2 regions of the Variovorax sp. TLI9-5A genome follow, and region 1 is predicted to be linked to the other one. Evidence: riboswitches for the same ligand, from Rfam matches in the RefSeq annotation. Region 1 holds a riboswitch; the other holds the start of a gene.
What was found. Region 1 has a riboswitch for thiamine pyrophosphate ahead of AC1VNX_RS18830 (purine-cytosine permease family protein). Riboswitches for the same ligand answer to the same signal wherever they lie in the genome.
Positions count from the first base shown of each region.

Region 2: linked by a shared signal. The riboswitch ahead of thiC (phosphomethylpyrimidine synthase ThiC) and the one ahead of AC1VNX_RS18830 (purine-cytosine permease family protein) in region 1 are both predicted to bind thiamine pyrophosphate.

Region 1 covers NZ_CP200310.1:3,991,063-3,996,793, forward strand. The annotation lists gene AC1VNX_RS18815 (aspartate aminotransferase family protein) at 1-667, opposite strand, end outside; gene AC1VNX_RS18820 (TetR/AcrR family transcriptional regulator) at 780-1,541, shown strand; gene AC1VNX_RS18825 (adenylate/guanylate cyclase domain-containing protein) at 1,528-3,420, opposite strand; TPP riboswitch at 3,620-3,720, shown strand; gene AC1VNX_RS18830 (purine-cytosine permease family protein) at 3,797-5,140, shown strand; gene thiD (bifunctional hydroxymethylpyrimidine kinase/phosphomethylpyrimidine kinase) at 5,085-5,731, opposite strand, start outside.
Region 2 covers NZ_CP200310.1:1,049,269-1,054,999, reverse strand. The annotation lists gene AC1VNX_RS05150 (metallophosphoesterase) at 1-549, shown strand, start outside; gene AC1VNX_RS05145 (YchJ family protein) at 707-1,150, shown strand; TPP riboswitch at 1,192-1,297, shown strand; gene thiC (phosphomethylpyrimidine synthase ThiC) at 1,387-3,270, shown strand; gene AC1VNX_RS05135 (M48 family metallopeptidase) at 3,313-4,287, opposite strand; gene AC1VNX_RS05130 (lysophospholipid acyltransferase family protein) at 4,324-5,097, opposite strand; gene gmhB (D-glycero-beta-D-manno-heptose 1,7-bisphosphate 7-phosphatase) at 5,097-5,690, opposite strand; gene glyS (glycine--tRNA ligase subunit beta) at 5,713-5,731, opposite strand, start outside.

The sequences.
Region 1 (5,731 bases):
GGAACTCCAGCCGGCCCGGAATGCAGCCGCTCGCGCCCTGCATCGGCTCCAGGAGGATGGCGGCGATCTCGGGGCCATGCTTGTCGATCTGCTCGCGTGCCGTGCGCTCGTCGTTGTAGGGCAGCACCAGGAAGTCGAAGGGCACGGTCGTCGGCAGCGGCTTGGCGCCGAAGCCCAGCACGCCGCCGTGATAGCCGCCCGAGAACACGACGAGCTTGCGGCGGCCGGTGAAGTGCAGCGCCGCCGTCAGCGCCATCAGGTTCGCCTCGGTGCCGGAATTGGTGAAGCGCAGCTGCTCGATCTGCGGAAAGCGCTCGCAAATGAGCCTGGCGAGCCGGCCTTCGAGGAGGTTGTGGCCAGTGAGGTTGATGCCGCCCTTCATCGCCTCGGCGACGGCCTCGCGGATCTCGGGCGCCGAATGGCCGTAGACGCCGGCCGTGTACTCGGCGATGAAGTCGGCATAGCGATGGCCGTCGGCGTCCCAGAGCGTAGCGCCCTCGCCCCTGGCGATGGTCAGCGGGAACGGCGCGTAGAACAGCACCGAGCGGCTGTTGGCGCCGGGCATGTAGCGCGCCTGTTCCTCGAACTGGCGCAGGCTGGCGGGGTTGCTTTCGGTGAAGCGGCGGTGTGCGGCCGCGAGGGCCTGGTCGATGTCCGCATGGGGCATGGCGATGTCCTTCCGGGGTGGCGCGCCGATCGCGTGCAGCGCGGTTTATTGATCGATGCTCAATTTATTTTGTTTATACAGTCAACCCGACTGCCGCACAATGGCTGCAACCATGACGAAGACCCCGTCCTCCTCGCCCCCAAAGCCCCCCCAGCCCCCGAAACCCCGCACTGCCGGCCGCCCCTCCGGCGGCGGTGGCCTGACGAAGCAGCGCATCGCCGAAGAGGCGCTCGCGCAGATCGACGAATTCGGCCTCGGCGCCTTCAGCATGCGCGAGGTGGCGGCCCGGCTCGACGTCTACCCCGCCACGGTGCACTGGCACGTGAGCACGCGCGAGGCGCTCCTGGCCGAGGTGGCCGCGCTTGTCATGGCCGAGGTCGCGCCGCCGTCCGGCAAACTCGTCTGGAAGGACTGGATCGCCGAACTCTTCCGCCGCTGCCGTGCCGCCGTGCGGCGCCATCCGAACGTGGCGCAGCTGCTGGGGGCGCAGCTGGTGTCCAACGGCAGCCTGCCGATGGAGCTGGTCGAGGGCATCCTGGCCACGCTGACCGATGCCGGCTTCGAGGGCGAGCCGCTGCTGGAGGCCTACAACTGCGTGGTCGCCGCGATGCTGGGCTTCCTGACGATGGAGTTCTCGCCCCTGCCCGCCGACAACACCCAGGCCTGGGCCGAGGAGCTGCGCGAACGCGTGCACACGATCCGCCCGCTCGACCACCCGGTGCTCACACGCAACCTCTCGCAGCTGGCCAACAAGGCGTTCATCCTGCGCTGGGACAACGGCACGACGGTGCCGCTGGACAGCAGCTTCGAGCGCCACGTCCAGATCACCATCGACGGACTCGAAGCCTTCGCGCGCCGGGTCAAGCAGGCTTAGGTCCCAGCACCTCGTAGAGCACCATGCGCGTCTGCCGGCCGCGCAGCTCCGCGAGCTCCTCGATGCGGCGCGTGGCGAGCCGGCCGCCCAGCCCCTCGAAGGTGGCCTCGGAGATCAGCGTGCGCGTGCCCAGCTCCTTGTTGGCGCCCTCGATGCGGCTTGCCGCGTTGATTGCATCGCCGATGGCGGTGTACGACAGGCGATTGCTCGAGCCGAGCACGCCCGCGATCACGTGGCCGGTGTGGATGCCCACGCGCGTGCGGAACTCCTGCAGGCCCTCGGCGCGCCACTTCTCGTTGAGCGCGTTCATCTCGGCATGCAGCTCGATCGCCGCCACGCAGGCGCGGTACTCCGCGTCTTCGAGTTCGGTGGGTGCGCCCCACAGCACCATGATGCCGTCGCCCATGAACTTGTCGATCACGCCGCCGTGGCGCGCGAAGATGCCCGCGGCGAGGTTGAAGTACTCGGTCAGCTGGCGCACGAGCACGTCGGCCGGCATCGACTCCGAGATGCCGGTGAAGCCTTCCACGTCGGTGAACATCGCGGTGATGCGCCGCGGCGATCCGCTCGGCCCCAGCGCATGCCCTTCCGCGACGAGCTGCCGGATGATGTCGACCGGCACGAACTTGCTGAAGGCCTTGAGGCTGCGCGCCGACTCGTCCAGCGCCTGGTTGAGATGCTGCACTTCGAGCACCCGGCTCGGCTCGATCGGCAGGTCGTCGAGCTCCAGCCGACCGATGCGGCGCGCGACGCGCGAGAGGTTTTCGATGGGCCCGGTCACCAGCTTCGACAGCCGCAGCGAGATGAAGAGCGACAGTGCCAGAAAGCTGGCCGTCAGCAGCAACGACCAGAGCACCGAGCGATGCAGGCCACCGAGCAGCAGATCCTCGGGCTCCCAGCTCACAAGCTGCCAGCGGGTGTGCGGCAGGTGCGAGGTCTGCACGAGGTAGCGGCGCCCTTCGTACTCGATGGAGAAGGCGACGTCGTCGGCGCCACCTGCCGTGCTGGCCGCGAGCATGTGTGCGTGGATGGCACCGAGCACGCCGCTGTCGGGCGACTCGAGCTTGCGTACCGGCTCGGGGTGGTCGCTGCGCGCGATCACGTGATGGTCGGAGCTGAGCAGTGCGCTCTCGCCGCTGCCCAGCGCGCCGGAGACGCGTATCAGCTTCGACAGATGTCCCAGCGACACATTGACGTCGACCACGAGCCCGCGCTTGTGGCCCTCGTCGTCGACGCGCCCCGCAGGCCGCGCATGGCCGATGGCAAGCTCCTGCGCGTCGCTCATCAGGAAGGGCTGGGTCCACACTGGGCCCTTCGCCTTCATGGCCTCCAGGTACCAGGTGCGCTTCTCGGGATCGAAATCGCTGCGGTAGGCCGAGATCGAGGTCGTCGCGAAGCGCTGCTTCGCATCGCCGCCGTCCAAGTCCGGCGAGTCCTTGTAGTGCCAGGTCTCGGTGCTGAAATCGGGCCCGCGCAGCACCTGCCGGATGGCCGGCACAGGGTAGCGCACAGCCATCAGCACGTGACCATGATCGGTGGCCACGTTGATGCTGTCGAGCTCGGGGGTCTGCTCCAGCATGGTCCAGAGCATCTCGGCGGTCTGCTCGCCGTCCTCGCCGCAGACATGGACGCTGGGCGAATCCGCTATGGAGCGGATGACGCCTTCCGTCTTGGCGAGGAAGGCAAGCACGTTGTCCTCCACCCGGTCGTGGTTGATCTTGTGCGCGGTGGTGCCCACCTTGGACACCAGCTTCTCGGCCGCCCAGTAGCCGAAGGCCACCAGCAGCAGCGACTGCACCATCGCGACGGCGCAGATGATGGTGCCTACGTCGACCCTGAATCGTCGCAGGCGGGGGGCCTTGAAATCGTTATCGGCCATGCAAGTTCCTCTCCATTTCCTCTTCTGCATGCTTATCGGCATGCGCTCCCGTTTCTTCTGCTGTCGTTACTTCTTTGGCAGCGATTCTCGCGCGGTGCGCTGGTGCTCCAAGGGTTTTCCCTGCCTGCAAAGGCACGCCCGCCGTTGCGGCTTCCCGGCAGCGGATAAACTTCGGCCCGCGCCGCGGGTTCTCCCGGGGCGTACTTGCTAGGGGTGTTGGGCGGCTTGCCGTCCGGCTGAGAAAGTCCCTTTGAACCTGATTGAGGTAATCCTCGCGCAGGGAAGCTGGTCCGGTGGCCTCTCACGCCTTCTCGCGTGAAAGCCGCGCCACTGGGGCCTCGCCCACCTGCCAAACCTTTTGCACTGGAGCAAACGGATGGCACACGACGAAAAGAGCAACGACAGCACGGTCGTCTCGAACGAGGCGCTGACGCCCCTGCCCGCCTCGCAGCGCGTGTTCGGCTGGCACGACCATGCCTCGCTCTGGTTCAGCCTCGGCGTGGGCCTGCTGGTAATGCAGATCGGCGCCTACCTGGTGCCGGCGGTGGGCACGCGCGACGCGGCGATCGCCATCGTGCTCGGCTCGTGCATCGGCGCGGGCCTGCTGGCCTGGACCGCGCGGCTGGGCTGCCAGAGCGGCTTGGCGAGCGCCGGCCTCATGCACGCAACCTACGGCAGCGCCTTCGCGCGGCTGCCGGTGCTGCTCAACATCGTGCAGCTGGTGGGCTGGACCACCTTCGAGCTCGTGGTGATGCGGGAAGGCACGCAGGCCATCGGCCAGACGGTGGTGGGTCCGGCGCTGGGCTCCTTCTGGGGCGGCGTGCTGACGACGCTGCTGTGGGGCGCGGTGCTGCTGGCGCTGCTCGCTGGCTCGATGGTGAGGCTGGTGCGGCGCTTCGTGAGCCGATTCGGGCTGCCGCTGGTGGTGCTGTCGCTGCTCTGGCTCACCTGGCAGTTCGCGACGCAACTGCAGGCCAAAGGGCTGGATGCCTTCTGGGCACGCCCCGGCGACGGCACGATGGGCATGTTCAGTGCGCTCGACCTGGTGATCGCGATGCCTGTGTCGTGGCTGCCGCTGGTGGCCGACTATGCACGGCACGGCAAGCGCAGCTCAGGCGGACTCGGCGGCGCATTCGGTGGCACCTGGATCGGCTATGCGGTCGCGAACGTCTGGTGCTACGCGCTGGGCGTGATGGTGGTGAGCGTGGCCGAGCCGGGCACGGGCCTCGTCACCGCGCTGCTGCTGGCCCAGGGTGGCCTGGTGGCGCTGGGCCTGATCCTGATCGACGAGCTCGACAACGCCTACGGCGACGTGTACTCGGGTTCGGTCTCCACGCACAGCCTGCTGCCGCGCTGGAGCGTGAAGCGCTGGGGCCTGCTGCTGGCGGCCCTGTGCATCGCGCTGGCGCTGGTGCTGCCGATGCACACGCTGGAGCCTTTCCTGCTGCTGCTGAGTTCGGTGTTCGTGCCGCTGTACGGCGTGATCATCGGCCGGCTGGGCAGCGGCGAGACGGTTTCGCCGCATGGCGCGCGGCGCAAGGTCGACTTCGGTGCGGCGCTGATCTGGATCGCGGGCATCGCCGCGTATCACGCGCTTGCCAAGTGGGCGCCGCAGTTCGGCTCCGCGCTGCCGACGCTGGCCGCGACCTTCGCGCTGGCCTGGCTCAGCCGGCCTTCAACGGCAGCCGGTGCGTCGGCACTGGCGCAAAGCCGTGGTTGAGGGGGCCATGACCCGCGCCGATCTTCACGTTCGCTGCGGCGGCCATCGCGCCGAGGATGTAGGCGCGCGCGCGTTCGACCGCCTCGGGCAGCGTCGCGCCCAGTGCAAGGTGCGCTGCGATGGCGGACGACAGCGTGCATCCGGTGCCGTGCAGGTTGCGGCTTTCGATGCGGCCGGAGGCAAGTCGCCTGCGTTCGCCGCCGGCCTGCAGCAGCACGTCGACCACTTCGTTGCCCGGCAGGTGGCCGCCCTTGAGCAGCACGGCCTTCGCTCCGAGCGCCAGCAGTTCGTCGGCCGCGCCGTCGAGCGCGTCCACGCCTTCGATGGCATGGCCGATCAGCAAGGCGGCCTCGTCGAGATTGGGCGTGACGACCACGGCGCGCGGGAACAGCTCGCGCACCAGCACCTGCACCGTCTCGGCGGCGATCAGGCGATCGCCGCTGGTGGCGACCATCACCGGGTCGAGCACCACGTTCTTCAGCTGGTAGCGGTCGATGGCCCAGGCCACCACGTCGACCACCTCGGGCGCATGCAGCATGCCGAGCTTGACGGCATCGACGCCGATGTCTTCGACCACGGCCTGGATCTGCG
Region 2 (5,731 bases), 2.9 Mb from region 1:
CTCGCGGGTACGGGTGAAGACGACGAGCCCCTGCCCATCGAAGACATGGCCGCCGTGCTCGGCAAGCTGAAGGCGCCGCAGGGCGTGTATGCGGTGCTCGGCAACCACGACTGGTGGCATGACGGTGAGCGCACGGCAAAGGCACTCACCGCACAGGGCATCCGCGTACTGGAGAACGCCTCGACGCGCCTGCCCGGCCACGACATCTGGGTGGTCGGCATCGGCGACCATTCCACCGGCCATTCGGAGCCGATGCGCGCGCTGGCCGGCGTGCCGCCCGGCGCGGCGACGCTGGTCATGATGCACGACCCCTTCAGCTTCGCGACCATGCCGCGCACGCGCGGGCTGGTGGTGGCCTCGCACACGCACGGCGGGCAGGTGAGCGTGCCGGGCTATGGCGCACTGATCGTGCCGGGCGCCGCCCCGCGCGAATGGGCCTACGGCTGGACCACGCACAAGGACAGGCGCATGTACGTCACCAGCGGGCTGGGCGTGAGCATCCTGCCGGTGCGCTTCAACGTGCGGCCCGAGTGGGTGATGTTCCGGTAGGGCCTGTCGCCGTCGTTTCCGGGGCCATGCGCTGATCCGCAAGCCCGCCGACGCGCAGCGCGTGCAGCGGGCCATCGCCGCGAATCGGCCTTCATGGCCCATCCGCGGGCTTGCCCTCTCGGCACAAGGGCCGCGAGGTGTTCCAATGTGGGTCTTCATGAGTGCCTCCGCCCCATTCCCCGGGTCCCTCCCCGGGTCCTTCTCCGGCCCCTGCCCCTGCGGCCGGACCGACCGCCGCGACAAGCCCGTTCCCCACGCCCAGTGCTGCGGCCGCTACCTCGACGATTTCGACAACACGCCCGCGCCCGATGCCGAATCGCTGATGCGTTCGCGCTATTCGGCCTTCGTGCTGGAGCGCGGCGAGTACCTGCTCGCCACCTGGCATGCCTCGAAACGCCCGGCCTCCATCGAGTTCGAGCCGGGCGTCAAATGGCTCGGGCTGGACGTCCGCGCGCGTTCTGTGCTCGACGCCGACCACGCCGAGATCGAGTTCGTCGCGCGCCAGCGCGGCCCCTCGGGCGCCGCCACCCGCCTGCACGAGCGCAGCCGCTTCGTGCGCGCGGACGGCCGCTGGTACTACCTCGACGGCGACCTGCGGTAACAACCCGCGGGTTGACGCGACGGTCCGAGGCTCGCACAATCGGCCCCGCTCCGGGGTGCACGCATGTGGCGTGCTGAGATGGCAAAGCTGCCGACCCGCGAACTTGATCCGGGTCATACCGGCGTAAGAAGAGCTGCACTCCCTGACTTCGGTCCGTCCACCTTCCCGTGACGGGCATTTGCCGAAGACCACCGAGCGATTGCGGAGCACCCTTTCCTCAACAAGGAGTGCCTCCGATGAATGCCCCCGACAAGTTCACCTCGCTGCTTTCGCTGACGCGCGAGCCCTTTCCCGCGTCGCACAAGTGCGTGATTCCGGGCAGCCGGCCCGACCTGTTCGTGCCCGTGCGCGACGTGCAGCTGACCAATGGCGAGACCGTGTCGCTCTACGACACCTCGGGCCCGTACACCGATCCGAAGGTCGAGATCGACGTGCGCCGCGGCCTGCCCGACGTGCGCGGCGCGTGGATCGCCGAACGCGGCGACACCGAAAGCTACGAAGGCCGCGTGCACCACGCGCTGGACGACGGCGCCAAGAACGAGGACCGCGACGCCCAGCGCCTGGCCGAACTGCGCGCCGGCGCCTCGGCGCTGCAGCGCACGCCGCGCCGCGCGAAGTCGGGCAGCAACGTGACGCAGATGCACTACGCACGCCGCGGCATCGTCACGCCCGAGATGGAATACGTGGCCCTGCGCGAGAACGGCAAGCGCGAATGGATGGCCGAGTACCTCGCCAACGAGGAACGCGCCAGGCGCGTGGCGGGCAACCCGATGGGCGCGAACATTCCGCGCATCATCACGCCCGAGTTCGTGCGCGACGAGGTGGCGCGCGGCCGCGCGATCATTCCCGCGAACATCAACCACCCCGAAGTCGAGCCGATGGCCATCGGCCGCAACTTCAAGGTGAAGATCAACGCCAACATCGGCAACTCGGCCGTCACCTCGAGCATCGAGGAAGAGGTGGAGAAGCTGGTGTGGGCCATCCGCTGGGGCGCGGACAACGTGATGGACCTTTCCACCGGCAAGAACATCCACACCACGCGCGACTGGATCGTGCGCAACAGCCCCGTGCCGATCGGCACCGTGCCCATCTACCAGGCGCTCGAGAAGGTGGGCGGCGTGGCAGAGGACCTGACCTGGGAGATCTACCGCGACACCCTCATCGAGCAGGCGGAACAGGGCGTCGACTACTTCACCATCCACGCCGGGCTGCGCCTGCCCTTCATCCACCTGACGGCCAACCGCATGACCGGCATCGTGTCGCGCGGCGGCTCGATCATGGCCAAGTGGTGCATCGCGCATCACAAGGAGAGCTTCCTCTACACGCACTTCGAGGACATCTGCGACATTATGAAGGCCTACGACGTGAGCTTCTCGCTCGGCGACGGCCTGCGCCCCGGCTCGGGCGCCGACGCCAACGACGAGGCCCAGTTCGCCGAGCTGCGCACGCTGGGCGAGCTCACGCAGATCGCCTGGAAGCACGACGTGCAGACCATGATCGAAGGCCCGGGCCATGTGCCGATGCACATGATCCAGTCGAACATGGACGAGCAGCTCAAGCACTGCCACGAGGCGCCGTTCTACACGCTGGGCCCGTTGACCATCGACATCGCGCCGGGCTACGACCACATCGCCAGCGCCATTGGCGCGGCCATGATCGGCTGGGCCGGCACCGCGATGCTCTGCTACGTGACGCCGAAGGAGCACCTGGGCCTGCCCGACCGCGACGACGTGAAGCAGGGGATCATTGCCTACAAGATCGCCGCGCACGCGGCGGACGTGGCCAAGGGCCACCCGGGCGCCCGCTCTCGCGACGATGCGCTGAGCAAGGCCCGCTTCGAGTTCCGCTGGCAGGACCAGTTCAACCTGGGCCTCGACCCCGACACGGCGCGCGAATTCCACGACGAGACGCTGCCCAAGGATTCGAGCAAGGTGGCGCACTTCTGCTCGATGTGCGGCCCCAAGTTCTGCTCGATGAAGATCACGCAGGAAGTGCGCGAGTACGCCGCGAAGAAGGGCGTGGCCGAGGATCAGGCCATGAGCGAAGGCATGGAGGAGAAGTCGAAGGAGTTCATGGCGGGCGGGGGCGAGATGTACATCCCCATCAAGGCCGTGTCCTGAGGCCCTGGCTCGATCCAGTCTTGAGGCCGGGGAGCCCCGGCCTCAGTTCCAGCGCGGAACCGTCTCGTCCTTGAGCTGCTGCCGCAGCGCGTCGTAGTCGGGCACCACGCTCTCCACGGTTTCCCAGAAGCGGTGCGAGTGGTCCATCACCCTCAGATGGGCCAGTTCGTGCGCGACGACATAGTCGATCACCGGCAGCCGGAAGTGGATCAGCCGCCAGTTGAGCCTGATCGACCCGTCCGCGCTCGCGCTGCCCCAGCGCGTGGCCGCGTTGGACAGCGAGAGCTTCTGCCACCGCACGCCGAGCAGCGGCGCGAAGTGGTCCAGCCGCTCGATGAAGAGCTTGCGCGCCTGCCGCATCAGCCAGGCCTGCGCCGCGTCGCGGATCTGCGAGGGCTCGGCGTTCTGCGAAACGGCCAGCCGCAGCACGCGCGGCACGCCGTCTTCCGTGGCCGCATCCAGCGTGCCGCCCACGCTCGAGAAGCCGTGCTTCGGATCGAGCCGCATCACGACCGGTTCGCCCAGGAACGGAAAGCCCGCCCCGTCCTTCCACTCGATGCGCGTGGCTTCGACGCGGGCGTGGCGCTGGCGCGTCTCGGTGAGCTTGCGCAGGATCCAGTCCGACTTCTCGTGGATGGCCGCATCGACGTCGCGCAGCGCCACCCACCGCGGCGCGCGCACCGACAGCCCCTCGGCGCCCACCAGGAAGCCGATGGTCTTGCGCTTGCCGCGCTTGAACTCGTAGGCCACGCGCGCCGAGCCCAGCACCACTTCGCGCGTGGCCTGGGGGTGGGCGAAGTTCGCGAGCGTCAGCGTGTCGGCCAGGGGCACCGCGGGCGGCGCATGCGGATCGACAGGCTCCGCAGGAAGAGCCGCCGCATCCGGCTGCATGGCGGGGGGCACCGCCGGCTTGGGCTTCTTCGGACGGCGCGGGCGTGCCGGCGCGGGCGCCGGAGGCGCGAACTCGCTCCCCAGCCCCTCGAACAGGTCCATCGTGAACCGGAGCAGTCCCCCCATGGCGGGCCTTCTGGTTTCTGTTCTACCGGCTCGCCTTCAGCTCACCGCTTCCTGCCGGGCGGGCTGCGACGGGTTGTTGACGTAGGCCTCGGGGTCGAGGCGGCGCATCTCGGCCTCGATCCATTCCTCGACCTCGCGCATCAGCTCGTCGGGCTTGCGGCCCACGCTGGAAATGGCCGGGCCGATGGACACGTCGACCACGCCGGGGCGCTTGATGAAGGCCTTGCGCGGCCACACCTTGGCCGAGGTCACGGCGATCGGAATCACCGGCACGCCGGTCTCGCAGGCGAGCCGCGTGCCGCCGCTCTTGTAGGTGCCCTTCTGCCCGCGCGGAATGCGCGTGCCCTCGGGGAACATGATGATCCAGATGCCCTGCGCGAGCAGCTTGCGCCCCTGGTTCACCACCTTGTTGAAGGCCTGCGCGCGCTGGCTGCGGTCGATGTGGATCATGTCCAGCCGCGCCATCGCCCAGCCGAAGAAGGGGATGTAGATCAGCTCCTTCTTGAACACGTAGGCCAGCGGGTGCGGCATCAGCGTGGGCATGAGGAAGGTCTCGAGCGTCGACTGGTGCTTCACCAGCAGGACCGCGCCGGCCAGCTTGTCGGTCGGCAGGTTCTCCATGCCGCTCACGCGGGTCTTGATGCCCAGCAGAACGCGCGCGCCGCCGATGGCCCAGCCCAGCCAGCGCACGGCCATCCAGTACAGCGGAATGCCGCGCTTCCAGAGCGAGCTGACGCACATGATGATGCCCCAGGGCACCACAGTGACCAGCATCCAGAGTGCGTGAAGAATGGAACGGAACAACGCCATCAGACAGCTACCTGCAGTGCATCCCGCGCTTCGCGCGCGAGCAGAAAATCGACAAAGGCGGCGAGATCGTCGTGGACCAACGTGTTCGCCGGGTATTCGGAAGGAAGCGGATCGACGCCGCGGCAGGCCGCGCCCATGCCCGTGAGCAGCAGGTGCGGCTCGCAGCCGGCGGCCGCGCCGGCCTGCAGGTCGCGCAGGCTGTCGCCGCAGGTCGGCACGCCCTTGAGATCGATGCCGTAGCGGTCGCCGATCTGCAGAAACAGACCCGGCTTCGGCTTGCGGCAGTCGCAGTTCTCGTCGGGGCTGTGCGGGCAGTAGAACACCGCGTCGACCTTGCCGCCCACGGCCGCGAGCATCTTGTGCATCTTGGCGTGCATGGCGTTGAGCGAGGCCATGTCGAACAGACCCCGGCCCAGGCCCGACTGGTTCGACGCGATCACCACGTGCCAGCCCGCATGGTTGAGCCGCGCGACGGCCTCCAGCGCACCGGGCAGCGGCGTCCACTCGATGTCGCTCTTCACGAAGTCTTCGCGGTGCACGTTGATCGTGCCGTTGCGGTCGAGGATGACGAGTTTCATGGCAGAGCCGCCCATGGTGGTGTTGCCGTAGGAATGTTCAGACGGCCAGCCACTCG